3 regions of the Nonomuraea sp. NPDC052129 genome follow, and region 3 is predicted to be linked to each of the others. Evidence: riboswitches for the same ligand, from Rfam matches in the RefSeq annotation. Region 3 holds a riboswitch; each other region holds the start of a gene.
The links. A riboswitch is a leader RNA that binds a small molecule or an ion and turns the genes downstream of it on or off. The one in region 3 is predicted to bind cobalamin.

Region 1: linked by a shared signal. The riboswitch ahead of cobN (cobaltochelatase subunit CobN) and the one ahead of AB0L53_RS28590 (ABC transporter substrate-binding protein) in region 3 are both predicted to bind cobalamin.
Region 2: linked by a shared signal. The riboswitch ahead of AB0L53_RS24390 (ribonucleoside-diphosphate reductase subunit alpha) and the one ahead of AB0L53_RS28590 (ABC transporter substrate-binding protein) in region 3 are both predicted to bind cobalamin.

The regions. Positions count from the first base shown of each region.
Region 1 is NZ_JBFAVX010000051.1:30,675-40,159, forward strand. It holds gene cobN (cobaltochelatase subunit CobN) at 1-1,216, opposite strand, end outside; cobalamin riboswitch at 1,251-1,439, opposite strand; gene cobG (precorrin-3B synthase) at 1,468-2,781, shown strand; gene AB0L53_RS55495 (precorrin-8X methylmutase) at 2,819-3,439, shown strand; gene AB0L53_RS55500 (precorrin-2 C(20)-methyltransferase) at 3,445-4,926, shown strand; gene AB0L53_RS55505 (cobalt-precorrin-6A reductase) at 4,917-5,726, opposite strand; gene cobM (precorrin-4 C(11)-methyltransferase) at 5,800-6,555, opposite strand; gene cbiE (precorrin-6y C5,15-methyltransferase (decarboxylating) subunit CbiE) at 6,587-7,909, opposite strand; gene AB0L53_RS55520 (pyridoxamine 5'-phosphate oxidase family protein) at 7,906-8,292, opposite strand; gene cobF (precorrin-6A synthase (deacetylating)) at 8,356-9,114, shown strand; gene AB0L53_RS55530 (xanthine dehydrogenase family protein molybdopterin-binding subunit) at 9,172-9,485, opposite strand, start outside.
Region 2 is NZ_JBFAVX010000011.1:39,427-48,911, reverse strand. It holds gene AB0L53_RS24420 (ABC transporter ATP-binding protein) at 1-664, shown strand, start outside; gene AB0L53_RS24415 (ABC transporter permease) at 654-1,394, shown strand; gene AB0L53_RS24410 (hypothetical protein) at 1,463-1,738, shown strand; gene glmS (glutamine--fructose-6-phosphate transaminase (isomerizing)) at 1,787-3,607, shown strand; gene AB0L53_RS24400 (SAM-dependent methyltransferase) at 3,645-4,448, shown strand; gene AB0L53_RS24395 (tripartite tricarboxylate transporter substrate-binding protein) at 4,554-5,519, shown strand; cobalamin riboswitch at 5,524-5,718, shown strand; gene AB0L53_RS24390 (ribonucleoside-diphosphate reductase subunit alpha) at 5,845-8,082, shown strand; gene AB0L53_RS24385 (ribonucleotide-diphosphate reductase subunit beta) at 8,123-9,118, shown strand; gene AB0L53_RS24380 (mechanosensitive ion channel domain-containing protein) at 9,131-9,485, shown strand, end outside.
Region 3 is NZ_JBFAVX010000014.1:41,044-50,528, reverse strand. It holds gene AB0L53_RS28615 (phytanoyl-CoA dioxygenase family protein) at 1-593, shown strand, start outside; gene AB0L53_RS28610 (phosphotriesterase-related protein) at 654-1,610, shown strand; gene AB0L53_RS28605 (cytochrome P450) at 1,607-2,905, shown strand; gene AB0L53_RS28600 (SDR family oxidoreductase) at 2,985-3,800, shown strand; gene AB0L53_RS28595 (Gfo/Idh/MocA family oxidoreductase) at 4,055-4,918, shown strand; cobalamin riboswitch at 4,926-5,046, shown strand; gene AB0L53_RS28590 (ABC transporter substrate-binding protein) at 5,119-6,087, shown strand; gene AB0L53_RS28585 (iron ABC transporter permease) at 6,099-7,097, shown strand; gene AB0L53_RS28580 (ABC transporter ATP-binding protein) at 7,094-7,948, shown strand; gene AB0L53_RS28575 (adenosylcobinamide amidohydrolase) at 7,998-8,648, shown strand; gene AB0L53_RS28570 (hydantoinase B/oxoprolinase family protein) at 8,766-9,485, opposite strand, start outside.

The sequences.
Region 1 (9,485 bases), on a different contig from region 3:
TCAGCCAGTCCTGGTCCTGGCCGCCCGCGGCGATGAGCGCGTGGATGAGCGCGTCGCCGTCCTGCTCGGCCACGCCGGGGAAGCCCTCGCCCAGGTCGTAGCCCGCTTCGGCGAGCCGGGCCAGCAGCCGTACGGTGCTGGCGGGGGTGTCCAGGCCGACGGCGTTGCCGACGCGCGAGTGCTTGGTCGGGTACGCCGACAGCATCACCACCAGCCGCCGACCGCCGGGTGGGGTGTGGCGCAGCAGCCCGTGGCGTACGGCGATGCCCGCCACCCGCGCGGCCCGCTCGGGGTCGGCGACGTAGACGGTCAGCCCGTCCGGATCGATCTCCTTGAAGGAGAACGGCACGGTGATGATCCGCCCGTCGAACTCGGGGATGGCCACCTGCGAGGCGGCGTCCAGCGGCGACAGGCCGTCGTCGTTGTCCTCCCACGCCTGCCTGGAGGTGGTCAGGCACAAGCCCTGCAGGATCGGCACGTCGAGCGCGGCCAGCGCGCCCACGTCCCACGCCTCGTCGTCCCCGCCCGCGCCCGCTGTCGCGGGACGCGAGCCGCCCGCCGCCAGCACGGTCACCACCAGCGCGTCGGCGGCCCGCAGGGTGTCCAGCAGCTCGGGTTCAGCGGTGCGCAACGAGGAGCAGAACACCGGCAGCGCCCGCCCGCCCGCGTCCTCGACGGCGGCGCAGAGCGTCTCGACGAAGGCCGTGTTGCCCGCCATGTGGTGCGCCCGGTAGTAGAGCACCCCGATCACGGGCCCCTCGTGTGACCGTGCCTCGCGCTCCAGCCGCCCCCAGGACGGGGTGGGCTCCGGCGGCGCGAACCCGCGCCCGGTCAGCAGGACGGTGTCGGACAGGAAGGCGTGCAGCTCGGTCAGGTTGGCGGGCCCGCCGTGCGCCAGGTACGCGTGCGCGTCGGCGCAGACGCCGCCGCGCACCGTGGACAGCTCCATCAGCTCCGCGTCCGGCGCCTGCTCGCCGCCCAGCACCACGACCGGACGGGGCCCGGCCAGCAGCGCGTCGAGCCCCTCCTGCCAGGCGCGGCGACCGCCGAGCAGCCGTACGACGACCAGGTCGGCTCCCTCCAGCAGGCCAGGCAGATCTTCGGGGGCGAGCCGGGCGGGGTTGCCCAGGCGGTAGGCGGCGCCACAGGCACGCGCGCTCAGCAGGTCGGTGTCGGAGGTGGAGAGCAGCAGGACGGTACGGCTGTCGCCAGGCACGGCGCGATCCTCCCTCGGGGTCCTCGCCCCGGTCGTGGGTGTCGCGACGGCAGGAGTCTCCTGGCTCCCGGATCAGCGCTCACCCCGGCCTTCCCACCCGTTGCCGGGCAGTGGCCTGCGGTGGGGTTCGCTCCCCGGTCACAGTGGCGGGACCGCGCCGGATTCGCACCGGCTTCCTCCCTTTGCCATCGCCTACCCAGGAGCCTACGGCAGGAGCAACCTCCACCAGAAGTGGCGTTACCATCCTCATCGTGTCCATAGCCGACTTTTCCGGACGGGTCCGGCCCGACGCCTGTCCGGGAGCGCTCCAGGTGCACGACGCCGCCGACGGCCCGCTGGCCCGGGTCCGCCTGCCCGGCGGCGCGATCTCCGGCGGGCAGCTCCGCGAGCTGGCGGCCTGCGCGGCGGAGCTGGGCTCCGGGGTGGTCGAGCTCACGTCGCGGGCGAACGTACAGGTGCGCGGCCTGCGCGCGCCGGCCGCCTTCGCCGAACGGATCGCCGCCACCGGGCTGCTGCCCTCGGCCGCGCACGAACGGGTACGCAACATCGTCGCCTCGCCGCTCGGCGGCCGTGGTCCCTCGGGTTTGGTGGACACGCAACCCCTGGTAGAGGCCCTGGACCTGGCTCTATGTGCACGTGCCCGGCTGGCCGGGCTGCCAGGACGCTTCCTGTTCGCGCTGGACGACGGCACGGGTGACATGCGGCAGCTGGCCGCTGATGTCACTCTCGTGCCGTCGGCCGCGGGCGGTGACGCCTGCGCGACACTGCCCCACAGCGCGGTGGCGGGCGGTGACGCCTCGGCGACACTGCTGCTGGCGGGCGTGGACACCGGGCTTGTCGTGCCCCGTGACGCGGCGGTCGGGCAGATGATCGCCGCCGCCGAAGCGTTCCTCGACGAGCGGGAGCGCGGGCTTTCCGATCGTGACCGGGGCGCGTGGCGGATCGCGGAGTTAGCGGACGGTCCTGCCCGGATCGCCACCGACCTCGGCGTGGCCGACGTGCCTGCCCAGGTCGCGGCCCACCTGGGCTCGGCGGACAGTCCCGCCCACGCGGGCGTGGCGGATGACCGAGCGACGACCGCACCGGATGACTCCCCTGCCTGCTCGGCCCACCGCCCCGGACCTGTCGATCAGCGGGACGGCCGCGTGGCGCTGGAGGCCGTGGTGCCGCTCGGTCGGCTGTCCGCCGCTCAGGTACGCGCTGTCGCCGACACCGCCGACGACGGTGGGGCGGTTCCGGTGCGGCTGACGCCGTGGCGGACGGTCGTCCTGCTGGACCTGTCCCCCGCCGCGGCCGAGCGGGCAGTGCGGCAGCTGTCCGCGGCAGGGCTGGTGACCGATCCGGTCTCTCCCTGGGTCGGTGTGAGCGCCTGCACCGGACGTCCCGGCTGCGCCAAATCACTCGCGGACGTGCAGGAGGACGTACGGCGGTGGGTGGCGACCCTGGACGCGCCCGCTGCGACGCCGGTGCACTGGGCCGGTTGCGAGCGGCGCTGCGGGCTGCCCCGCGGCCGGGTGGTCCAGATGGTGGCCACCGCCGACGGATACGAGGAACGGCTGCCGTAATAGCGGCTGGCTTCGACCGATACGAGGAAAGGCAGCAGTGACCGACTACCTGCGCGACGGGGCCGAGATCTACCGGCGTTCGTTCGCGACCATCCGTGCCGAAGCCGATCTCACCGGGATGCCCCCGGATGTGGCCCAGGTGGCGGTGCGGATGATCCACGCGTGTGGCATGACCGACCTCGTCGCCGACCTGGACTGGTCGCCTTCGGTGGTCGTCCGGGCCCGCGAGGCGCTGCGGCGCGGCGCGCCCGTGCTGTGCGACGCGCAGATGGTCGCCTCCGGCGTCACCAGGCGCAGGCTGCCCACCGACAACGACGTGGTGTGCACTCTGGGCGAGCCAGGCGTGCCGGAGCTGGCCGAACGCCTCGGCACCACACGCAGCGCCGCCGCCCTGGAGCTGTGGCGCGACCGGCTGGACGGCGCCGTGGTGGCGATCGGCAACGCCCCGACCGCCCTGTTCCGGCTGCTCGAACTGGTCGCCGAGGGGGCCGGCAGGCCGGCGGCGGTGCTCGGCGTGCCGGTCGGCTTCATCGGCGCGGCCGAGTCCAAGCGAGCCCTGGCCGACAGCGACCTGGAATACCTGGTGGTGCACGGACGCCGCGGCGGCAGTGCGATGACGGCGGCGGCGGTCAACGCCATCGCGAACGAGACGGAGTGACGGCGATGACGGGACGGCTGTACGGGGTCGGACTGGGCCCGGGAGACCCGGAGCTGGTCACGGTCAAGACGGCCCGGCTGATCGGCGAGGCGGACGTGATCGCCTACCACGCCGCCAGGCATGGCCGCAGCATCGCCCGCTCGATCGCCCTGCCTTACCTGCGGGAGGGGCAGATCGAGGAGCTGCTGCTGTACCCGCTGACCACGGAGACCACCGACCACCCCGGCGGCTACCAGGGCGCGCTGGACGACTTCTACGCCGACTGCGCCGAACGGCTGGCCGCCCACCTGGACGCGGGCCGGACCGTGGTCGTGCTGAGCGAGGGCGACCCGCTGTTCTACGGCTCCTACATGCACATGCACAAGCGGCTGGCCCACCGCTATCCGACCGAGGTGGTGCCGGGCGTGACCTCGGTCAGCGCCGCCTCCGCCGTCCTGGGGCGGCCGCTGGTGGAGCGGGACGAAGTGCTGACCGTACTGCCCGGCACGCTGCCCGCCGAAGTGCTGGCCGAGCGGCTGCGCGGCACCGACTCGGCGGCGGTGCTGAAGCTGGGCAGGACGTTCGAGAAGGTCCGCGACGCCCTGGCCGAGGCCGGGCGGCTGGACGACGCCTGGTACGTCGAGCGCGCCACCATGGGCGCCGAACGCGTCGCGCCGCTCAAGGACGTGGACGCCGACGGCGTTCCGTACTTCTCGCTGGCCCTGCTCGCCAGCCCGGCCGAGCGCACCTTCGTCCCCGAGCCCTCGTCGACCGAGGGGCGCGGCGAGGTGACCGTCGTCGGCCTCGGCCCGGCCGGGCGGCCGTGGCTCACGCCGGAGGCGCAGGATGCCCTCGCCGCGGCCACCGACCTGGTCGGCTACGGCCCGTACGTGGACCGGGTGGCGCCCAACCCGCGCCAGCGCCGCCACCGTACCGACAACCGGGTGGAGGCCGAACGCGCCAGGCACGCGCTGGAGCTGGCCGCGGCGGGCGCGCGGGTGGCCGTGGTGTCTTCCGGCGATCCCGGGGTGTTCGCCATGGCGAGCGCGGTGCTGGAGGAGGCGGCGGCCGGGTTCCCCGACGTGCCGGTGCGGATCGTGCCCGGTCTGACGGCCGCGCAGGCGGTGGCCAGCAGGGCGGGCGCGCCGCTCGGCCACGACTACTGCGTACTGTCGCTGTCGGACCTGCTCAAACCGTGGGACGTGGTGGCCGACCGGCTGACCGCGGCGGCCAAGGCCGACCTGGTGCTGGCGCTGTACAACCCGGCCTCGCGCAGCCGTACCTGGCAACTCGCCGCCGCGCGTGACCTGCTGCTGGAGCATCGCGACGCGGCCACTCCCGTGGTGATCGGCCGTGACGTCGGCGGCGCGCAGGAGAGCGTCACCGTCACCACGCTCGGCGAGCTCGACCCGGCCCAGGTGGACATGCGCTGCCTGCTGATCGTCGGCTCCTCGACGACCCAGGTCACCGCTCGCGGCGTCGTCTACACCCCCCGCCGCTACCCCTGAGCCCAGAGCGCCGCCGCGTTCACGGTCTCCACCAGGCGGACACCCGTCGGCAGCGGCGGCCGGTCCACCATGATCACCGGTAGCCCCAGCTCGCGGGCCGCGACGAGCTTGGCGGCCGTGAGCTGGCCGCCGCTGTCCTTGGTGACCAGCACGTCCAGACGGTGCTCGCGGATGAGGGCCAGCTCGCCCTCGACCGTGTAGGGCCCGCGGTCGAGCAGTACGTGTACGTGAGGCGGGACCGGCGGTTCGGGCGGATCGACGGACCTGGCCAGCAGCCACACCCCGGCCAGCCCACTGAAGACGGGCAGACTCCGGCGCCCGGTAGTGAGGAACACCCGCACCGGCCCGGTCGGCTGGGCAGTGCCCTCGGCCGGCTCGGCCAGCTCGACCGGCTTGGCGATGGCCAGGCGGGCGGTGGCGGCTTCGGCCAGGCGGGTGGCGGCGGCCTCCAGGGAGCTGACGCGCTGCCAGGTGTCGTCCGGTCCCTGCGGCCAGCCCGGTCGGCGCAGGACGAGGAGCGGCACGCCCGTGCGCACCGACGCCTCGGCCGCCGAAGCCGTCATCCGCGCCGCGAACGGGTGGGTGGCGTCCACCACGGCGTCGATCCGCTCGGCGGCCAGCCACGTGGCCAGCCCGTCCGGCCCACCGAACCCGCCCGCACGCACCTCGCCGACCGGCAGCCTCGGGTTCGTCACCCGCCCGGCCAGCGACGACACCACGTGCACGCTCGGGATGTCGGCCAGCTCGGCGGCCAGCGCCCGCGCCTCCGCCGTGCCGCCCAGGATCAGAACCCGTCTCATGCCGCGATCCTGCGCGCCCGCGCTGTGCCGCTCGCCCTGCGGCACCGCCTTCCTTGCCACAGGGGCAGCGCGATCAGGTCCCGTCGCATGATCGCTCCCGCTCCGCGCTGTACAGGTGGCTGTCGGGAAACTGGGTCGCCGACAGCGCCCGGCCGACGACGATCACCGCAGTGCGGCGGATCCCCGCCTCCTGGACCTGCTCGGCGATGTCCGTCAGCGTGCCGCGCAGAACGACCTCATCGGCCCGGCTCGCCCGCGCCACCACCGCGACCGGGCAGTCCGGCCCGTAGGAGGGCAGCAGCTCCGCCACCACCGCGTCGATCCGCTGCACGGCCAGGTGCAGCACCATCGTGGCCCGGCTGGCACCAAGCGTGGTCAGGTCCTCGCCGTCGGGCATCGGCGTGGCCCGCGCCGACGTACGGGTCAGGATGACCGTCTGGCCGACACCGGGCACGGTCAACTCCCTGCCCAGCGCGGCCGCCGCCGCCGCGAACGCCGGAACGCCCGGCACCACCTCGTACGGCACGCCGAGCGCGTCCAGCCTGCGCATCTGCTCGGCCACCGCGCTGAACACCGACGGGTCCCCCGAGTGCAGCCGCGCCACGTCCATGCCCTTGGCGTGGGCGGCGGTCAGCTCCGCGACGATCTCGTCGAGCGTCAGGTTCGCGGTGTCCACCAGCCTGGCGCCCGCCGGGCAGAACTCCAGCAGTTCGCGGGGTACGAGCGAGCCCGCGTACAGGCAGACCGGCGACGATTCCAACCGCCGCAACCCCCGCACCGTGATCAGATCCGCGGCACCGGGCCCCGCCCCGATGAAGTACACGGTCACGGCACGTCCTCCCTGACGATCGACCACACGGTCACGACACGTCCTTTCTGGTGATCGACCACACCGTCACCGGCATCGCGGCCCGCCAGCCGGTGAACCCGCCGACGGGCGCGGCCCGCTGCACGGACAGGCGCACCAGATCGCCGCCCAGCCGGGCGTACCATCCAGCGACGACGGACTCCGACTCCAAGGTCACGGCGTTCACCACGAGCCTGCCGCCGGGCCGCAGCGCCGCCCAGCAGGTCTCCAGCATTCCGGGCGCGGTGGCGCCGCCGCCGACGAACACCGCGTCCGGCGCGGGCAGGCCCTCCAGCGCCACCGGCGCTCGCCCCTCCACGACCCGCAGGGCGGGAACCCCGAGCCGGTCGGCGTTGCGGCGGATGGCGGCGACGCGATCGGCCCGGCTCTCGACCGCCACGGCGGCGTTCGACGGGTGGGCGCGCAGCCATTCGACGGCGATGCTGCCCGCGCCCGCGCCCACGTCCCACAGCAGTTCGCCGGGCAGCGGCGCCAGCCGTGACAGGCTGACGGCCCGGACCTCGCGCTTGGTGAGCTGCCCGTCATGCTCGAAGGCCGTGTCCGGCAGTCCGGGCACGCGAGCGAACGGCTCGGCGCCAGGTCCGGCGACGCACTCGACCGCGATCACCTGCAACACCGACGGCGCGTTCCGGGCCTGTCCCGAACCGGATGGCGCCTGCTGCGGCCATGATGGCGCCTCTTCCGGCCCGGACGGCACCTGTTCCGGTCCGAACGGCTCGGCCTCCGCCCGTGTCACGGCCATTTCCGCCCATTTCTCGGCCGTTCCCGTCCGGACGGACTCCGACGCCGCGCCCAGGTCCGACAAGACCGTCATCGGGCTCGCACCGTACCCGAGCCCGGCCAGCAGCCCCGCCACCAGAGCCGGAGCGTCCCGACCGGCGCCCAGCACCAGGACCCGGCGCCCGGGAAGGACCGCCGCGTTCAGCGCGGCCAGAGGGCGGCCCACCAGGCTGACCACATCCACCTGCTCGACCGGCCACCCCAGCCGGGCGCACGCCAGCGACAGCGACGACAGATGCGGCAGCACCCTGATCCGGGCCGCGCCGAGCAGCCGCACCAGGGTGGTGCCGATGCCGTAGAACATCGGATCGCCGCTGGCCAGCACGCACACCTGGCGATCGGCGTACCGCTCCATGAGCTCGGGCAGCGCGGGCAGCAGCGGCGAGGGCCAGGCCACCCGCTCCGCACCGGACCGAGGCACGAGGCCGAGTTGGCGGGAGGCACCCATGAGCACCTCCGCCGCCTCCAGTACGCGTCGCGACTCCGCCGACAGGCCGTCCCAGCCATCCGCGCCGATGCCGACGACGGTGATCACACGTTGCCCAGCACGCGCGTCACCTGGATCTCCACGACCACCCGCGCCGGGTTGGGCCGGGGCGGCTTGTAGCGGGCGGTGTAACGGCGCTCGGCGTCGGCCACCTGCTCCGGCTCGGTACGCACCACGGCCCGCCCCTCCAGCGTCGACCACCGCCGGCCGTCCACCTGGCTGAGCGCGACCAGCGCGCCGTCCGCACCGATGAGCCGGGCTTTGTACGAGGTGCCGGAGGTGATCACCCGGGCGACGCCGGTCTCCAGATCCAGCGTCGCGCCGACCGGCACCGCGTGCGGCGGCCCGCCGGAACGCGCCGTTGAGAGCGTGCACAGGTGCCGTTCCTGCCAGAACGCGGCGAAAGCGGCGCCCTGCTCGACCAGATTCACGTGCCTCCTCGAGGGAATTGCGGAGGCATATCGTATATCCGGCTCTCTGGCAGACTCGTGCGGGTGAAGCGGCTACTCATCATCGGCATCGGCGCCGGAGATCCCGACCATCTCACTCTGCAGGCGGCCAAGGCCATCTCCGCCACGGACGTGTTCTTCATCGTCGACAAGGGCGAGGTCAAACAGGATCTCGTACGCCTCCGGCTGGACCTGATCGACCAGCACGGCCGCCCGCCGTACCGGATCGCCGAGGCCCGCGACCCCGAGCGCGACCGCACCACCCCCGCCTACACCGCCGCCGTCGAGAACTGGCGCTCCCGCCGCGCGCTGGCCTGCGAGGAGCTGATCCGCGAGGAGCTGAAGGAGGGCCAGACGGGGGCGTTCCTGGTGTGGGGCGACCCGGGCGTGTACGACAGCACGCTGACCATCGTCGAGGAGATCCTCCAACGCGGAAACGTCACCTTCGACTACGAGGTGATCCCCGGGGTCAGCAGCGTGGCCGCGCTCACCGCCCGCCACCGCACCAGCCTCACCCAGGTCGGCCGCCCCGTGCACCTGACCACCGGCCGCCGCCTGGCCGAGGACGGCCCGTCCGCCGACGACGTCGTGGTCATGCTGGACGCCCACTGCTCCTTCGCCGGCCTCGACGACTTCCACATCCACTGGGGCGCCTATCTGGGCAGCCCCGACGAGATCCTGGTGTCCGGTCCGGTGGCCGAGGTCGGCGACCGGATCCGCGAGCTTCGCGCCGAGGCCAGGGCTCGCAAGGGCTGGATCATGGACACCTACCTGCTGCGCCGCCTTCCCCGTACGGACATCTGAAGCGCTCCCGCACGCCGGCGCGGCCCGCGTGTGGGAGCGGTGGCGCGGCGCACGTGGTCAAAGCAGCGCATCGGCGGTGATGGGCAGCTCGCGGACGCGGCGGCCGGTGGCGTGGAAGACGGCGTTGGCGATGGCGGGCGCCACGCCGGTGTACACGACCTCGCCGAGACCCTTGACGCCGATGGGGTCGGCCTCGCGGTCGTCACCGTCGAGGTAGATCGCGCGCAGGGAGGGCACGTCGGCGTTGACGGGGACGAGGTAGTCGGCGAGGTTGGCGTTGACGATCCGGCCGTCGCGAGGATCGGTGACCGTGTGCTCCAGCAGGGCGGCGCTGATGCCGCCGACCATCCCGCCGATCGCCTGGCTGTCGG
Region 2 (9,485 bases), on a different contig from region 3:
GGGCCTCATCACTCCCGAGTCGGGAAATGTGGTGATCGACGGCCGAGCGGGTGTCGCGCCGCAGCAGCTCGCGCTCTACCCGAGTGTCACCGTCCGCGAGACTCTGCGTTTCTTCGGCGGCCTGGCGGGGCTGCGCCGCCAGGCGCTCAAGCAGGCCATCGACCGGATCGCCGAGGAGATGCTGCTGACGAACGAGCTGGACCGGCGGGTGAGCGTCCTGTCCGGCGGTCAGCAGCGCCGTACCCAGGCCGCTACCGCGCTGGTCGCCGACCCCGCCGTTCTGCTGCTCGACGAGCCGACTGTGGGCGCCGACCCCGAGACGCGGGCCGCCCTTCTCGCGGCCGTCCGCAGCCGGGCCGAGAACGGCGCCACGGTCGTGTACGCCACCCACTACCTGCCCGAACTGACCGAGTTGGCCGCCACGATCGCGGTCGCGAAGAGCGGCAGGGTGATCGCCAGAGGCACCGGCGAGGAGCTGCTCAAGGGCCTGCCGGGTGAGGTACGGGTGGTTCTCGACGACGACGAGGAGCTGGCCGTCACCACGGCCGACCCGACGGCCACGCTCGCCGAGCTGCTGCGCGGCCTCGACCGGCCGGTACGCGGCATCGACATCCGCCAGCCGTCGCTCGACGACCTCTACAAGGAGTTGTCCCATGTCGCGTGACTCGCTCCATCGCATCGCGGTGCTGGTCGGGCACAACGTGCTGCTGCGCAGGCGCGACCCCGCTCACCTGGTCAGCTACCTGGTGATGCCGATGGTGCTCATGCTGGTCTTCAAGTCCATGATCGGCCAGCCGGCGCAGGTGGTGACCGGGCTGCTGGTGATGTTCTCGGTGCTGTCGATGGCCGATGTGGCGACCGCTGTGCTGACCGAGCGTGTCTGGCACACCTGGGATCGGATCAGGGCGACTCGGGCGCGCATGCCAGAGTTGATCATCGGCAAGACCCTGCCGGTCTTCGCCATCCTGGTCGTTCAGCAGGTCGTCCTGCTGGTCTATGGGGTCCTCGCGATGGGCATGCGGCCCGCAGGGCCGCTCTGGCCGCTCGGGCTGGCCGTCGCCGCTTGGTGCTTCGCCCTCCTCGGCGTGGGTACGGCGCTCGCCGCGGTGGTACGCAGCCATGGCGAGCTCAGCACGCTCTGCAACATCGGCGCCCTGTCGGTCAGCGCGCTGGGCGGGGCGCTGGTGCCGTACGCGCTGATGCCGTCATGGGCGCAGGCCATCGCGCCCGCCTCCCCGGGCTACTGGGCGACGACCATGCTGCAGGCCGCCGTGCGCGGCGACGTGGCCGCCACGATGGGCCCCGCGGCCGTCCTCATCGCCCTCGGTGCGCTGGCCGGAGCCTTCGCCTGCCGCCGTCTCGGTAAGGGATGGGGTCGGTCGACCGTGCTTTAGCTAATATCCTGCCCGATTTCGGGCAGAATATTAGCGTGTCGCATCCCAGCTGCGTAGTGTCCTCGTCTGTGTCCCTGGCACGGCATCCCTACGAAGACCTCGTCGCCCACCTCGTCAGGACCAGTGGTCTCGGTCCCGGTGAGGCGGCGCGCGTGGTGGCCGACGTGCTGTCGTACTTCTCCGAGCCGGTCGAGGAGTTCGTACGGCGGCGTCACGGGGAGCTGAAGTCTCGCGGTCTGACCAACGACGAGATCTTCCCCAGGGTCGCCGCGGAACTGCGCGGGCGCCGGGTGGCGCCGCCGGAGCTGTCGCTCCGGCAACTGCGCAGGATCGTGTACGGATAAAAGCGGACAAAAGCTGAGAAAAGCCCCAAAAGCAGAGGAGAGCGTCGTATGTGCGGAATCGTGGCCTATGTCGGGTCGAAGGATGCGGCGCCCATCCTGCTGGAGGGGCTGCAACGGCTGGAGTACCGAGGCTATGACTCGGCCGGCGTCGTCGTGTCCAACAAGGGGCTCAAGGTACGCAAGGTCAAAGGCCGGGTCGCCGACCTGGCGAAGGTCGTACCCCCCAGGTTCAAGGGCGCCCTCGGTATCGGTCACACACGGTGGGCCACGCACGGCGTGCCCAGCGACGTCAACGCGCACCCGCACCTGTCGTCCGACGAGCGGATCGCGGTCGTGCACAACGGCATCATCGAGAACGCCGACGAACTGCGCGCCAAGCTGACCGCCGACGGGGCGGAGTTCGTCTCCGAGACCGACACCGAGGTGCTCGCGCACCTGATCGCCCGTACGGTCGAGGAGACCGACACGCTGGAGGAGGCCGTACGCAAGGCGCTCAAGAGCATCGTCGGCACGTACGGCATCGCGGTCGTCGACAGTGAGCGGCCCGGCGAGGTGGTCGTGGCCCGCAACGGCAGCCCGATCGTGCTCGGCATCGGCGAGAAGGAGATGTTCGCCGCCTCCGACGTGGCCGCGCTCGTCCGCTACACCCGCCAGGTCGTGCACCTGGAGGACGGCGAGCTGGCCGTGCTCAAGGCCGACGGGTTCCACACCTTCGCCAGCGACGCGCGCGAGACCGCCAAGGAGCCGCTGACCGTAGACTGGGACGCCGGGCACTACGACACCGGTGGCTACGAGCACTACCTGCTCAAGGAGATCTCCGAGCAGCCCGACACGGTCTCGCGCACCATGAGCGGCCGCCTCGACGAGCGCTTCCACATCGCCCACCTGGGCGGCCTGAACATGGACGCCCGCGAGACCCGCTCCTTTCGCCGGGTGAAGATCATCGGCTGTGGCTCCGCCTACTACTCGGGCCAGATCGGCGCGCAGCTCATCGAGGAGCTGGCCCGTATCCCGGCCGACGCCGAGCCGGCCAGCGAGTTCCGCTACCGCAACCCGGTCGTCGACCCCGACACGCTCTACGTCGCGATCAGCCAGTCAGGCGAGACCTACGACACGCTCGCGGCGGTACAGGAGCTCAAGCGCAAGGGCGGCCGGGTCATCGGCATCGTCAACGCGGTCGGCAGCGCCATCGCCCGCGAGGTCGACGGCGGCGTCTACCTGCACGCCGGGCCCGAGGTCTCAGTCGCCTCGACCAAGGCGTTCACCTCGACGTCGCTGGCGTTCGCGCTGCTCGCGCTGCACTTCGGCCGGGTGCACGACCTCTCGCCCGCCGACGGCCGCCGCGTCTGCGAGGGCCTGCGCAGGCTGCCCGGCCAGATCGAGGAGATCCTGGCGCAGGGCGACAAGATCGCCGAGCTGGCGAAGAAGTACGCGAACTATCCGAGCATGATGTTCGTCGGCCGGGTCCGTGGTTATCCGGTGGCCCGCGAAGGCGCGCAGAAGCTCAAGGAGATCTCGTACGTCCACGCCGAGGCCTATCCGGCCAGCGAGCTCAAGCACGGGCCGCTCGCCCTCATCGGCCCCGAGATGCCGACGGTGGCGATTGTCCCCGATGACGAACTGCTCGACAAGAACCTCACCACGCTCGGCGAGATCCGCGCCCGCGGCGGCAAGGTGCTCATGGTGGGCCACCGCGAACCCGATGCCAAGCTGGCCGACGACGTCATCGTGGTGCCGAAGAACGAGATCGAGCTGGACCCGATCCTGCTCACGATCCCGCTGCAGCTGCTGGCCTACCACGCCGCCGTGGCGCTCGAGCGCGATGTGGATAAGCCACGCAATTTGGCTAAGAGCGTCACAGTCGAGTAACTGCTACGACCCGGCGGCCACAATAGGCACATAGCCCGTGATAAGTGGACCGGCAGGACTTAAGATCGAAACTGTGCCCGAGTTTCATGGCCAAACGCCAAATCTCGCACGAATGTACGATTACATGCTCGGCGGCACAGACAACTACGCCGTCGACCGCGAGGCGATCGACCGGCTTGCGGCGCTGATCCCGCAAGCCGTCCTGCTGGCGCGTGCCAACCGGGCCTTCCTCCAGCGCGCGGTCCGCCACCTGGCGGACGCGGGCGTCCGCCAGTTCCTCGATCTGGGCAGCGGGTTGCCGACCCAGGGCAACGTGCACGAGGTGGCGCCGGAGGCGAAAGTCGTCTACGTCGATCGCGACCCGGTCGTCGCCACCCACGCCAGGGCGCTGCTGGAGGAGGCGGGCCGGGCCGTCTTCGTCCAGGCCGATCTGCTCGACCCCGACGAGGTGCTGGCGCAGGCGTCCCGCTTCCTGGACATGAACGAGCCGGTGGGCGTGCTGCTGGTCTCGATCCTGCACTTCATCCCGGACGCCCGCGACCCGGGCAAGATGGTGACCAGGCTGCGCGAGGCGGTGGCGCCCGGCAGTTACCTGGTGCTCACCCACGCGACCTCGCGGGGACGGTTCGAGGAGGGCGCCACGCCGCTCCACCGGCCCACCTCGGCCGGGGCCGGCACCGACCGGACGCCGAGGGAGATTCGGGCGTTCTTCGGGGACTTCGAGCTGGTCGAGCCGGGCCTGGTGCACGCCCCTGACTGGCGTCCTGACCGGCCCAGGCTGGTCAGCGAGCCCTCGCTGCCGTCGTACCTGCTCGTCGGTGTGGGCGAGAAAACTTCATAGTTCTTCCCGACTTTTCGTGATCCCTGATAATGACAACCCAGATGTGTAACAGTGCGTTAAGTGTCAGTGACCTGGGGTAGTTATGGGGTGCGAGGGGAGGACGCCATGCGCCGACGGGGGTTCTTCGCGCTCGGCCTGGCGGTGGCGGCCTGCGCGACAGGATGTGGCACGGAGGGGAGCCTCGGCGGACGTGCCGTCAACGCGGCCGGCCTCTCGGGCCGGTTCGCGATCGTCCCCGGCGCCGGACGCTGGGCCCGCGTCGCCAAGGCGCTCGTCAAAACCGCCCGCGACGCCGGTTTCCCGATTTCCGGCACGCCGCCCGTCACCCGGATCACCGTCACCGGGCTGCCCGCGCTGGCCGCGACCGAGCTCAACAACGGGCTGTCGCTGCTCGACACCGCCACGCCGCTGGCCCGGCTCACCGGCCAGATCGAGGTGGTGGTGGTGCCCGCTCACTCCAAGTTCGCCACCTTCGACCAGTTCGGCGCGCAGCTGGTCGCCCACCCCGACCGCACGCCGCTGACGGGCGGACCGCAGGGCGAGCCCGACCACCTGCTGTTCGGGCTGATCGCCAAGGGCCTCGGCGCCGACACCCGGCAGGTCGACTACACCGGCTTTCCCGGCAGCGAGGAGGCCACGGCCGCGCTCCTCGGTGGCAAGGCCGCCGCGGCGACCGGCACGCTCGCGGACTGGCGCCGCGCCATCGGCAAGGGCCAGGTCAGGGTGCTGGCCGTCTCCAGCGCGCGCCGGGTGGACGGCGTCGAGGCGCCGAGCCTGCTGGAGTGCGGCGTGCGGGTCGACTTCGCCGACTGGTGCGCGGCCGTGGGGCCCGAGGGGATGTCCGAGGACGGCAAGGCCGTCGCCATCCGGCTCTGTGACGAGATCACGGAGTCCGCCTCCTGGCGGGCGGCCTGCCGGGCGGAGGGATGGACCTCGATCCCGCTCAGCGGCGACGACTTCGAACAGTGGCTGGCCTCGGAGATCGGCAGGACCAGGGCCGTGCTCCGCGATCTAGGCATGCTCGACACCGCTGACACAACATGCTGGGGTAGTTGCGCCCAGGGCCACTAGATGTAGGATTCTGCTCGTCGCTGGTTCGCCCCTCGGGGCGGAGCAAAAGGGAACCCGGTGCGATTCCGGGGCTGCCCCGCAGCGGTGAGCGGGAACGACCGCCGTCACGAGCACTGGACATTTCCGGGAAGCGACGGCCAGTAGGAACTATCGACCATGCCCGCGAGCCCGAAGACCTGCCGGTGACGTTGGGGGAGCCAGCCGGCTCCGCCCATCGAAGTGTCCATGGCCTCGAGGGAGGGCCGGGGGCGTCGGCGGCCGGGGAGTCCAGGGCCGCCGTGCTCTCACGCGCCCTCACGGGGATGAGCTCGCGAGGAGAGAGCACGTGACGCAGATCATTGAGGCCGATCACCAGCCGGCCACCGTCGGCCGGCAGCCGGCGACGGTCGATCGGCAGTCGGCCACCGCCAAAACCGTCGATCGGCGGCTGGCGATCGAGGAGGCCGCCGCCCGGGTGATCACCGATCCGGCCAATTCCCGGATCGCCGCCCGGCTCCTGGCCGAGGAGATCGCCGACGAGGCGGCCGGGCACGGCGTGCGGACCTTCTCCGAGTCCATCGCCGCCACCCACGCCGCCGGGCTGATCCAGGACTCGCTCGCCGCCTTCGTCGGCGCGCACGCCGCCGAGCTCGACGCGCTCGTCTCCGGCGACGCGGACGACCGCTTCGAGTATTTCGGGTTGCGTACGGTCTACGACCGCTACCTGCTGCGGCACCCGCAGTCGCGGACCGTGCTCGAACGGCCGCAGCACTTCCTGCTCCGCGTGGCCTGCGGGTTGTCGGAGACGGTCGCCGAGGCCGCCGAGCTGTACGGCCTCATGTCCACGCTGTCGTACCTGCCAAGCTCGCCGACACTGTTCAACTCCGGTTCGCGCCGGCCGCAGCTGTCGTCGTGCTTCCTGCTCGACTCGCCGCGCGACGAGCTGGAGTCGATCTACGACCGCTATGGGCAGGTGGCCAGGCTGTCGAAGTACGCCGGGGGCATCGGCATCGCGTGGACCCGGGTGCGCTCGCGCGGATCCCTCATCAAGGGCACCAACGGGCACTCCAACGGCATCGTGCCCTGGCTGCGTACGCTCGACTCCTCCGTCGCCGCCGTCAACCAGGGCGGGCGCCGCAAGGGCGCGGCCTGTGTCTACCTGGAGACCTGGCACGCCGACGTCGAGGAGTTCCTGGAGCTGCGCGACAACACGGGCGAGGACGCCCGGCGTACGCACAACCTCAACCTGGCCAACTGGGTGCCGGACGAGTTCATGCGGCGGGTGGAGGCCGACGAGGTCTGGTCGCTGTTCGACCCCAAGGAGGTCCCCGACCTCACCGACCTGTACGGCGAGGCGTTCACCCGCGCCTACCGCGCCTACGAGGCCGACGGCCGCTACACCCGGCAACTGCCCGCCCGGACCCTCTACGGCCGGATGATGCGCACCCTCGCCCAGACCGGCAACGGCTGGATGACGTTCAAGGACGCCGCCAACCGCACCTCCAACCAGACGGCCCGGCCCGAGAACGTCATCCACCTGTCCAACCTGTGCACCGAGATCCTCGAGGTCACCAGCGACGGCGAGACGGCGGTGTGCAACCTCGGCTCGATCAACCTCGCCGCCCACCTGACCGGCGAGGGCGTCGACTGGGCCCGGCTGCGCACGACCGTCCGTACGGCGGTACGTTTCCTGGACCGGACCATCGACCTGGGCTTCTACCCGACCACTGAGGCCGAGGCGGCCAACAAGCGCTGGCGGCCGATCGGGCTCGGCGTGATGGGCCTGGCCGACGTCTTCTTCGCGCTCCGGCTGCCGTTCGACTCGCCCGAGGCGCTGGGCCTGTCGACGCGCGTCGCCGAGGAGATCGCCCTGGCGGCCTACGACACCTCCGCCGACCTGGCCGTCGAGCGCGGCCGGCATCCGTCGTACGAGGAGACCAGGGCGGCGGGCGGCGTCCTGCACCCCGACCACTACGCCGCCGCCGTGTCGCCACGCTGGGACGAGCTGCGCGCGAAGATCGCCGAGACCGGGCTGCGCAACTCGCTGATGGTCGCCATCGCCCCGACCGCGACCATCGCCTCCATCGCCGGGTGCTACGAGTGCATCGAGCCGCAGGTGTCCAACGTGTTCAAGCGCGAGACACTGTCGGGGGAGTTCCTCCAGGTCAACCGCTACCTGGTGGCCGACCTGCAGGCCCGCGGGCTGTGGACGCAGCGGATGCGCGACGACCTCAAGCGGGCGGACGGCTCGGTCCAGGACATCGCGGGCATCCCCGATGACCTCAAGACCTTGTACCGGACGGCCTGGGAGCTGCCGCAGAAGGCGCTCATCGACCTGGCCGCGGCCCGTCAGCCGTACATCGACCAGTCGCAGTCGCTCAACCTGTTCATGGCCAGCCCGACGATCGGCAAGCTGTCGTCGATGTACGCCTATGCCTGGAAGCAGGGCCTGAAGACCACCTACTACCTGCGCTCGCGCCCGGCCACCCGGATCGCCCAGACGACGATCGCGCAGACGACGATCGCGCTCGACGCCGTCGCCTGCTCCTTGGAGAACCCGGAAACCTGCGAAGCCTGCCAGTAGTAGTCCACCCGAAAGTAGCCCCCTCGAACGGAGACCCCCAATGCTGCTCGACCCCGGCATGGACCTGACCCTGCGCCCCATGCGCTACCCGGACTTCTACGAGCGCTATCGCGCCGCGATCCGCAACACCTGGACCGTCGAGGAGGTGGACCTGCACTCCGACCTCGCCGACCTGGCCAGAATGACGCCGCAGGAGCGCCACCTGATCAACCGGCTGGTCGCCTTCTTCGCCACCGGCGACTCCATCGTGGCCAACAACCTCGTGCTCAACCTCTATCAGCACGTCAACGCCCCCGAAGCGCGGCTGTACCTCAGCAGGCAGCTGTTCGAGGAGGCCGTGCACGTGCAGTTCTACCTGACGCTGCTCGACACGTACCTGCCTGACCTGGAGGAACGGGTCAAGGCGTTCGCCGCCGTCGAGCACATTCCGTCCATCAGGGACAAGGCGGAGTTCTGCTTCCGGTGGATCGACTCGATCAACGGCCTACGGCAGCTGGAGAGCGCGGACGAGCGGCGGCAGTTCCTGCTCAACCTGATCTGCTTCGCCGCCTGCATCGAAGGGCTGTTCTTCTACGGAGCGTTCGCCTACGTATACTGGTTCCGGTCTCGGGGCCTGCTCGGCGGGCTGGCCACCGGCACCAACTGGGTGTTCCGTGACGAGTCCATGCACATGGAGTTCGCCTTCAGCGTCGTCGACACCGTGCGGGCCGAGGAGCCCGAGCTGTTCGACGACAAGCTGGGGGAGCAGGTCACCCGCATGATCGAGGAGGCCGTCGCCGCCGAGTTGGCCTTCGCCCGCGATCTGTGCGGCGACGGCATGCCCGGCATGAGCGTCGAGCAGATGCGTGACTACCTTCAATATGTCGCCGACCAGCGGCTGGCTCGGCTCGGGCTGCCGCAGAGATACGGCACGGCCAATCCGTTCGGGTTCATGGAGCTGCAGGACGTCCAGGAGCTGGCCAACTTCTTCGAACGGCGTGTCTCCGCATACCAAGTGGCTGTTGAGGGCAATGTGACATTTGACGAGACCTTTTAAGACATAGGGGGCATGAACGTGCAGTCGCCGACCGACTGGCTCATTCTCGCCATCTCGGTGGCGGGCGCCATTCTCGTGGTGGAGGTGGTCAGGAGGCTGCTGGTCAGGGCGGGCCGCAAATGGGCGCTCGCCCGGCACCTGGTGGAGCACTGCACCTGGGCGGCGTTCTCGGTGGGGGTCGTGGTGGCGACCAACCTGGTGTTCTCGCCGGGGATGATCGGCGAGAGCGTCCGCCAACGCGAGCTCGGCGGCACGATCGACCGCGTGCTCGGCCTGGTCACCATCGCCTGCGTCACCTGGCTGATCGTCCAGGCCAGCTATGCCCTCACCGACGTCGTCCTGGACCGGCTGGTCCTCGTCAAGGGGG
Region 3 (9,485 bases):
AGGCGTTCGGGCAGTCGCGCGACATCGCCGAGAGCGACGAGGCGTTTCGGACGCTGGCCCTGAACCCGGCCATGGGCGAGAACGCGACCCGGCTGCTGCACGGTGTGGAGGCCGTACGCGTGCAGGTCACGAACCTGCTCGTCAAAGAGCCCGGGGAGCACGCGGCGACCGAGTTCCACCAGGACTTCCCGTGGATGCCGATGGACCGCTCGGCGATGCTGACCGTCTGGCTGGCGCTGGTGGACGTACCGGCGGACATGGGGTCGCTGCGCTTCTTCAGCGGTTCGCACCGGTACGGACTGCTCGGGCGGAGCTTCACCCGGACGGGTGACGATCAGCTCAGCCAGCACCCGTGGCTCAAGCAACTGGAGCTGTCGCCGCCCCTCGACCTCGCGGCGGGCGACGCGACCGTGCATCACGCCCTGACCGTGCACGGAGCACCCGCCAATCACCGTGACCAGCCGCGCCTGTCGTTCACCGTCACGTACTTCGACGCCAACGCCCTCTACACCGGCACGCCGTACCAGCAGACGGACGGGCTCGACCTAGAGGTGAACCGGCCGTTCGACCACCCGAGGTTCCCGTGCGTGTGAGCGCCCCAGACCTACAGATGAGAGACGCCGCAGTGAGAGGGGCGCAGGTGGGAGACGCGCATGCCTGAGACCGTGAGAGGGCCGGTGGGCGAGCTGGGCGCCACGCTCATGCATGAGCACGTGTTCGGGCTCAGTCCGGAGATTCTCTGGAACTGGCCGGACATCCCGGAAGGGTGGGACCTCGAGCGGCGGGCGAGGGAGGCGGCGGCCAAACTGGACGACCTCCGGGCCGAGGGCATCGACACGATCGTGGACCTGACCGTCATCGGGCTCGGCCGGTATATCCCCGCCGTCCAGCGGGTGGCCGAGCTGACCAGCGTGAACATCGTCGCCGCCACCGGCCTCTACACCTACGACGCCCTGCCCCCGTACTTCGGCAACCGGGGTCCCGGCTCGCTGTTCGGCGGGCCTGATCGGTTGGCGGAGTTCTTCGTACGGGACATCGTTCAGGGAATCGGCCGGACCGGGGTCAAGGCGGGCATGCTCAAATGCGCCACCGACCATCTCGGCATGACCAAGGGGACCGAACGGGTCTTCCGTGCGGTCGCGGAGGCGCATCTGGAGACGGGCGTGCCCATCACCACCCACTCCCACAGCGCCTCCAGGGGCGGCCTGGATCAGCAGCGGGTGCTCGGCGAGTTCGGCGTCGACCTCACCAGGGTCGTCATCGGGCACGCGGGCGACTCGACCGACGTCGCCTACCTGGAGGAATTGGCCGCGAACGGCTCCTACCTCGGCATGGACCGCTTCGGCATCGAGACGCTCTCGCCGTTCGAGGACCGGGTGTCGATCGTGGCGACGATGTGCGCGCGCGGCCACGCCGACCAAATGGTGCTAAGTCACGACTCGTACTGCTTCAACGATCGGTTCGACGCTGAGGTCGTACGGCAGCGCCACCCGAACTACCACCTCCTGCACATCTCCCGCGACGTCCTGCCCGAGCTGCGCAAGAGGGGCGTCACCGAGGAGCAGATCCACCAGATGCTCGTCGACAATCCCCGGAGGATCTTCGCATGATCGAGGGCACGACCGACGGGACGTTCAAGGACGCGACCGACGGCACGACCGGCTGGACGACCGGCGGCACGATCGAGGACGCGACCAACGGCACGATCGGGGACGCGATCGAGGACTTCGACGTCGGCTCGGACTGGCACGTCGCCTCGCCGTACGAGTTCCTCGGCAGGCTGCGCCGGGAGCGGCCGGTGTTCCGCAGCGAGCATCTCGGCGCCTATGTGCTGACCCGGCACGCCGACGTGCGCGCGGCGTACGGCGACCCGAGGCGGTTCTCCTCGGAGGGCTCGCTGACCATCTCCCGCAGCCTCACCCGTGAGACGCGCGAAAGGCTGGGCGAGCATGGGTCGTTCCTGTCCAGCTTCGTGGCGAACGTCGATCCGCCCGACCACACCAGGCTGCGGCGTTCGGTGTCGAAGGCGTTCACGCCACGGGCGGTCTCGGCCATGGAGCAGCACTTCCGGCGGCTCAACGAGGACCTGCTCGACCGCGTGGCGCCCAGGGGCGAGGCCGACTTCGTGTCCGAGATCGGGCACGAGCCGTCGATCAAGCTGACCGCCCGGTTCATCGGGGTGCCCGAGTCGGACGAGGGGTTCGTACAGGCGCATGTGAAGGACTGGTTCCAGCTCTTCCTGTCGCCGCAGCCGCCAGACCGCCAGCTCGAACTGGCCGACAGTTTCCTGACCTATCTGGATTACGTGGATCGGCTGGTCGCGAGCCGCGCCAAGGAGCCACGCGACGACTTCACCTCGCTCATGACCTCGCTGATCGGCTCCGAGCTCAGCCATCGCGAGGTGGTGGAGCTGATCTCCACGATCCTGCTCGGCGGCAACGACACCGTGCCGAACCAGCTCGCCAACAGCGTCCTGCGGCTGCTGCGCGAGGACGCCTGGCCGGTCGCGCCGCCGCTGATCCAGAACGCGGTCGAGGAGTGCATGCGCATCGACGGCGCCTCCCTCGGGTCGTTCCGGTACGCCACCACCGATATTTCACTCCACGACGTGATAATTCCGGAGAAGTCGTTGGTGCTCCTCTCCACCGACTCCGCCGCCCACGACGAGACCGTCTTCCCCGACCCGGACCGGTTCGTCATCGACCGGGCCAACGCCGACGCCCACATGGTCTTCGGTTACGGCATCCACTTCTGCGTGGGCGCCGCGCTCGGCCGGCTGCAGCTCCGGACGGCGCTTGACGTGCTCGGCCGCCGCCTGCCCTCGCTCAGACTCGCCGACGAGCCCATCGTCTACCGCAAGTCCATCGTGGGCCGGGGACTGACGGCCCTGCGGGTGACGTGGTGAGTGCCGTGCTGGGCCCGGTTTGGCGGGCGGGTGGCGTGGTGAGCGTGGCGTCGGGCCTTTTTGACGGGAAGGTGACGTGGTGAGTGCCGCGCCGGGTCGGTTCGATGGGCGGGTGGCCCTGGTGACGGGCGCGGGGTCGGGCATCGGTGCGGCGTGCGCGTCGCGCCTGGCCGCCGAGGGCGCCTGCGTGGGCGTCCTGGACGTGCGCGCGGCGGGCGCCAAGTCGGTCGCCACCGCCATCCGCGCCAGGGGCGGCACGGCCGCAGCGCTCGTCTGTGACGTGTCGGACGAGAAGCAGGTGGCCGAGGCGATCGGCGACCTGGTCACCTCGTTCGGCCGCCTGGACGTCGTCCACTCCAATGCGGCCGCGCTCGACCCCGGTACCTACGGCCGTGATCGCGACCTTGAGGACCTCGATGTCGCCGTCTGGGACCGCACGATGGCGGTGAACCTGCGTGGCTGCCTGCTCATGGTCAAGCACGCGGCCCCTGTGATGGCCGACGGCGGCGCGTTCGTCGTCACTTCGTCGGTCTCTGGCCTGCTGGGCGACGTCGCGCACGTCGCGTACGGCACCTCGAAGGCGGCGCTGACCGGTTTCGTGCGCTACGTGGCCACCAAGTACGGCTCGCGCGGCATCCGCTGCAACGCCGTCGCGCCCGCGCTGGTCCTGACCGATGCGGCCGCGCAGGCCCTCGGCCGGGAGCGGCTGGCCGACAAGGCGGCCGAACGGCTGCTGCCCTGGGCCTGCACCCCGGACGACGTGGCCGACCTCGTCGCCTTCCTCGCCTCGGGTGAGTCGCGATGCATCACGGGACAGACCATCGTCATTGACTCCGGCACGGTGGCCCACCGCCCTGAACACGCCCTGCGCCAATGGCGCGACGCGGCGGGGTGACCATCGGGATTCCCCGGCGTGGTTCGTCACACGACTGTCTCGATCCCTGTGACGGTCTGTCGTGGCTGGGGTCCTTGGGAGAAATACCCCCTCCGGGGACGAGGAAGAATTGGAGGGCGCCGGGGTGCGGAGGAAGTCGGTCTGTCGTGGCAGGAGCCCCCTGGAGGGGACACCCTGCGGGGGAGTGGAAGACCGGATACCCGCAGAACATTCCTAGGAACCGCATTAGGGTTATGGCGGATCAAGGGGGATGAATGGAACCGGTGTCGGTCGGGTTGGTCGGGGCGGGGCCGTGGGCGGAGCGCGCGCATGCGCCCATGCTGGTCAACAGCCCGCATCTCCGGTTCGCCGGCGTGTGGGCCCGGCGCCCGGAGGCTGCCGCTCGGCTGGGGGCGCCGGTGTTCGAGCGGGTCGAGGAGTTGTTCGAGGCGTGCGAGGCCGTGGCGTTCTGCGTGCCGCCGGGCGTACAGGCCGAATTGGGGGTGCGCGCGGCGAAGGCCGGGAAGGCGCTGTTGCTGGAGAAGCCGCTCGCCGACTCGCTGGAGAACGCGCGGCGGCTCGCCGACGCCGTGCGTGAGGCCGGTGTGCCCTCCCAGATGGTGCTCAGCATGCGTTATATGAAGCAGGTCAGGGAGTTCCTGGCGCGCTGCGCGGAAATCGAGGCATTCGGCGGTCACGCCGCGAACATCTCCAATGTCCTGCTGGGCGGCCACCTCTTCGGCACCCCGTGGCGGCTCGAGCGCGGGGCGCTCCTGGACGTCGGGCCGCACGTGGTCGACCTGCTCGACGCCGCGCTCGGCCGGGTGACCGGCGTGCGCGCGCACGGCAACCCGCTCGGCTGGACCGGACTGCTGCTCGATCACGAGGGCGGCGCGGCCAGCGAGGCGTCGCTGTGCATGGCCGCCGCCGGCGACCTGCCGCCCGCCAGCGTCGCGGTGTACGGCAGGACGGGCAGCGTGACGCTGCTGCCCAGTGATGACGACGATCCGTTCGAGACCATCGCCGAGGAGTTCGCGCGGACCGTACGCCAGGGCGGTGGCCACCCGCTGGACGCGGCCCACGGGCTCAGGTTGCAAGAGATCATCGCTGAGGCGGAAGCCCAATTGGGCACCCCTTGACTTAACGCCCATCTGGCGCATTGATAGCGTCTGTCCGACGCGCAGAGTTGCAGCGAAGTCCGGTGCGAGTCCGGCGCTGTCCCGCAACTGTCATAGCCAGGTCGCCTGCCTCCGCGCTGACGTCATCAACCCTCGTGGAAAAGGGTGATCCGTCGCTCTCAAGCGGGTCTCTCGGTTCCGACAGTGTGAAAGGACTTCTCGTGAGGCCCGTACGCACGGCCTTCGCGGGCGCGCTGCTGGGAACGCTTGTTCTGGCCGGATGTGGTCAGACCAGCACTACCACCACCCCGTCACCCGCGAGCCCCACCGGCTCCACCGGTACGACCGGCTCGACCAGCTCCGCCGCCTTCCCCGTGACGGTCGAGGCGGGCAACGGCAAGGTCAGCATCGCCAAAAAGCCGGAGCGAATCGTCTCGCTCTCCGCCAGCCACACCGAGACGCTCTTCGCCATCGGCGCGGGCCCCCAGGTCATCGCGGTGGACGACCAGTCCAACTACCCGGCCGGTGTCCCCAAGACCGACCTGTCCGGCTTCAAGCCGAACGTCGAGGCCATCGTCTCCCAGAAGCCCGACCTGGTGATCGTCTCCAACGACATCGACGGCATCGTCGCCAAGCTGGGCAAGGTGAACGTACCGGTCCTCCTGGAGCCCGCCGCCACCAAGCTCGACGAGGCGTACGACGAGATCACCGACCTCGGCGCCGCCACCGGAAACACCGAAAAGGCCGGACAAGTCGTGACAGGCATGAAGACATCCCTCGACAAGCTCTCGGCGAGCGCCCCCAAGGACAAGAAGCTCACCTACTACCACGAAATCGACCAGACCCCCTACGCGGCGACGTCCAGCACGTTCATCGGGCAGATCTACGCCATGTTCGGCCTCACCAACATCGCCGACAAGGCGCCGGACCCGGCGGGCGGCTACCCCAAGCTGTCGGCGGAGTTCGTCGCCCAGGCCGACCCGGACCTGATCTTCCTGGCGGATGTGAAGTGCTGCCAGCAGAGCAAGGACACGCTGGCCAAGCGCCCCGGCTGGAAGGGACTGTCGGCCGTCAAGGGCGACCAGGTGATCCAGCTCGACGACGACATCGCCTCGCGCTGGGGCCCGCGGGTCGTCGACCTGGCGCAGACCATCAGTGACGCCGTCGGCAAGGCGGCCACCCGCCAGTGAGGTCCAGACCGATGTGGACGGCGGGCGCGCTGGCCGTGCTCGCCGTCTCCATGGTCGCCGGGCTGCTCGGCGGGGCCGCCGACATCTCGCCGTGGCAGGTGGTGCTCCAGGTGCTCGACTGGCTGCCGTACGTACACGTGGACTCGGGGCTGGCACCCGTGGAGCAGGGGCTGCTGTTCGAGCTGCGGCTGCCCAGGGTGCTGGTGGCGGCCGTGGTCGGCGGGCTGCTGGCCATCGCGGGGGCCGGCTACCAGGGGGTGTTCCGCAATCCGCTGGCCGACCCCTACCTGCTGGGCGCCGCGGCCGGAGCCGGGCTGACCACCACTGTGGTCATCGTGCTCGTGCCGACCCCAGCGGTCGGCATCCCGGTGGCCGCCTTCGCGGGTGCGGTCGGCGGGGTGTTTCTCGCGTACGTGCTCGGCAACACCGCCGGGCGCTCGGGCGGCACCGCCACGCTGGTGCTCGCGGGGGTGGCCGTCACCTCGTTCCTGACCGCGATCCAGACGTTCATTCAGCAGTTCAAGGTCGAGCAGTTGCAGCGCATCTACTCCTGGATCCTGGGCGACGTGGGCGGCGGGTGGGACCAGTTCTGGCTGGTCCTGCCGTACGCCGCCGTCTCGGCCGTACTGCTGCTCGCGCATGGGCGGATGCTGGACGTGCTCTCGGTGGGGGACGAGGAAGCCACCAGCCTCGGCGTCCGCGCCGGGCGGGTACGGCTGGCGGTACTGCTCGCCGCCTCCCTGGCCACCGCTGCGGCAGTGGCGGTGAGCGGGCTCATCGGGTTCGTCGGCATCGTCATTCCGCATGTGGTCAGGCGGCTGGCGGGCGGCTCCTACCGGATCGTGCTGCCGCTGTCGCTGATCGGCGGCGCCGCCTTCCTCGTGCTCGCCGACCTGGTCGCGCGCACCGTCATCGCCCCCGCCGAACTGCCCATCGGGGTGGTCACCATGTTCGTCGGCGCGCCGTTCTTCGTGGCGGTCCTGCGCATGACCCGGCAGACCGCCACATGACCGCCGCTACGGGGCCGGCAGACCGCCATGTGACCGCCGCCACGGCCGGGCAGGCCGACACGGCCCGGCCGGCCCGGATGATCGAGACGAGCGCCCTGTCCGTACGGCTCGGCGAGCGCGAGGTGCTCACCGACGTCGACCTCTCGGTACGGCGCGGCGAATGGCTGGCGATCATCGGCCCGAACGGCGCCGGAAAGTCCACCCTGCTCAAAGCCGTCATGGGCGTCGTCGCCCACCGGGGCGACGTCACCGTCGGCGGCCGGGCCGCGAACACGCTCAGGCCCAGGGACCGGGCCAGGCTGGTCGCCTACGCCCCCCAGACGCCCTCGCTGCCCCCCGACATCACCGTGTACGACTACGCCCTGCTCGGCCGCACCCCGTACATTCCTTACCTCGGCAGCGAGAGCCGCCACGACAAGGAGGTCACCAGGTCGGTGCTCGAACGTCTCGACCTCACCGAGTTCGCCGCGCGCCGGCTGGGGGAGCTGTCCGGCGGCGAACGTCAGCGGGTGGTCCTGGCCAGGGCACTGGCCCAGGAGGCGCCCGCGCTCCTGCTCGACGAGCCCACGACCGCGCTCGACCTCGGGCACCAGCAGCAGGTACTGGAGCTGGTCGACCGGCTCAGGCTCGCCGACGAGCTGACCGTGGTGACGACGCTGCACGACCTGACCCTCGCCGGGCAGTACGCCGACCGGCTCCTCCTGCTCGCCGGCGGCCGGGCCGTCGCCGCCGGGCAGCCGGGACAGGTGCTCACGGAGGCGCTGGTCGGCACCCACTTCGACGCCCGGGTGGAGATCGCGCCGGGTCCCGGAGGCCGGCCCGTCGTGCACCTGGTCAGGGGTGGCTCGTGAAAGTGGCGCCGGCCTATCGGGTCGAGGGCGTCGTCCTGAAGGGGGTCTCGTGGAGCTGACGTATCGGGTCGAGGACGGAGCGCGGCTCGGGTCGCTGCTGTGGGAGTTCGGGCCGGGATGGCGGATGATCTCGTCGGCGCTCCTGGGCGGGGGGATCGGGGAGCGTACGTGGGTGCTGAACGCGCAGGTCGTGGCGGGCTACTCGCGGATGGACCCGGTCGAGCACCTGCTCGACCTCGGGCCTGACGGTAGCGGGGTGGGGATGATGACCGCGGCCTCGGTGGAGCGCTACGCGCGGGCGGTGGACGGCGGCGCGGAGGTCGTGGCGACGGTCGGGTTACGTGTCCCCACCTGGGCGGCCGCCCCCGAGGGCGCCACCGACCCCGAGCTGGCCCCGATGCTCAGCACCCTCGCGCCGCCTGTGGGGACGATCAACCTGATGGCCGTGCTGCCGGTCGCGATGACCGACGCCGCCCTGGTCAACGCCGTGATGACGATGACGGAGGCCAAGTCGCAGGCGCTGATCGAAGCGGGTTTCCCGTGCACCGGCACCGCCTCGGACGCCCTGTGCCTGGCCGTACGCGCTGAGGGGCCGCAGGAGCTTTTCGGCGGCCCGCGCTCGACCTGGGGCGCCCGCCTGGCCCGCGCCGTCCACTCCGCCGTCCACCAGGGCGCGGCCTCCTGGCGGCCCCGGAGCTAGGACGATGGGCGTCCCACGACCGTCTCGATCTCCTTTGACGGTCCGTGGTGGCTGAGGTCCTTGTGAAGGGATACCCCCTTTGGGGGCGGGGAAGAGCGGACGTCCGCAGTCGCCGGATCAGCGGGTGAGGCCGTAGTCCTCCTGGGCGCCGCGTTCCGTGACGCGGCCCGCGTCGAGGTCGGCGAGTACCGCTTCGCGGTCCCGCTCGTACGGGGAGCCCATTCCGCCCCCACCCGTCGTCTCCACCACGAACGCCTCACCGGCGGCGAACCGTACGTTGTTCACCTTCGACGCCAGCCGCTCGACCGTCCCGTCCAGGTGGCGCTTGAAGAAGCCGCCGACCCGTCCCGGCAGTCCGCCGTCGCGGCCCGGCGGGGCCAGGCGCAGCCGGTCGCCGCGCGTCGTGACGTGGCAATCCGCCAGGAACCGGTACACGGTCCGCGAGCCCAGCCCGCCGCGATGCCGTCCGGGGCCGCCGGAGTCGGGGATGGTCTCGATCGACTCCACGATCAGCGGGCAGCGGCTCTCCACCGGCTCGGCCTGCGGCACCGAGTTGCGGCCGATGCCGAAGTGCACGCCTGTCGCGTCCGGCCCGTCGAGCCCCCGCCGCGCGCCGACGCCGCCGAAGTCGTACGACAGATGGATCCAGTACGGCGCCCCGACGGCCGCGATCGAGAACGGCTGGAGGATGCCGCTGGGCGCGATGGCCCGCTCCGGGACGGCGTCCGACAGCGCCTGGAAGATGGCCTCCATGGCCGCGTAGATCGGTACGTACCGTCCGCCGCACGGGTAGGGGGAGCGGGCGTTGAGCAGCGAGCCCTCCGGCAGCCGTACCTC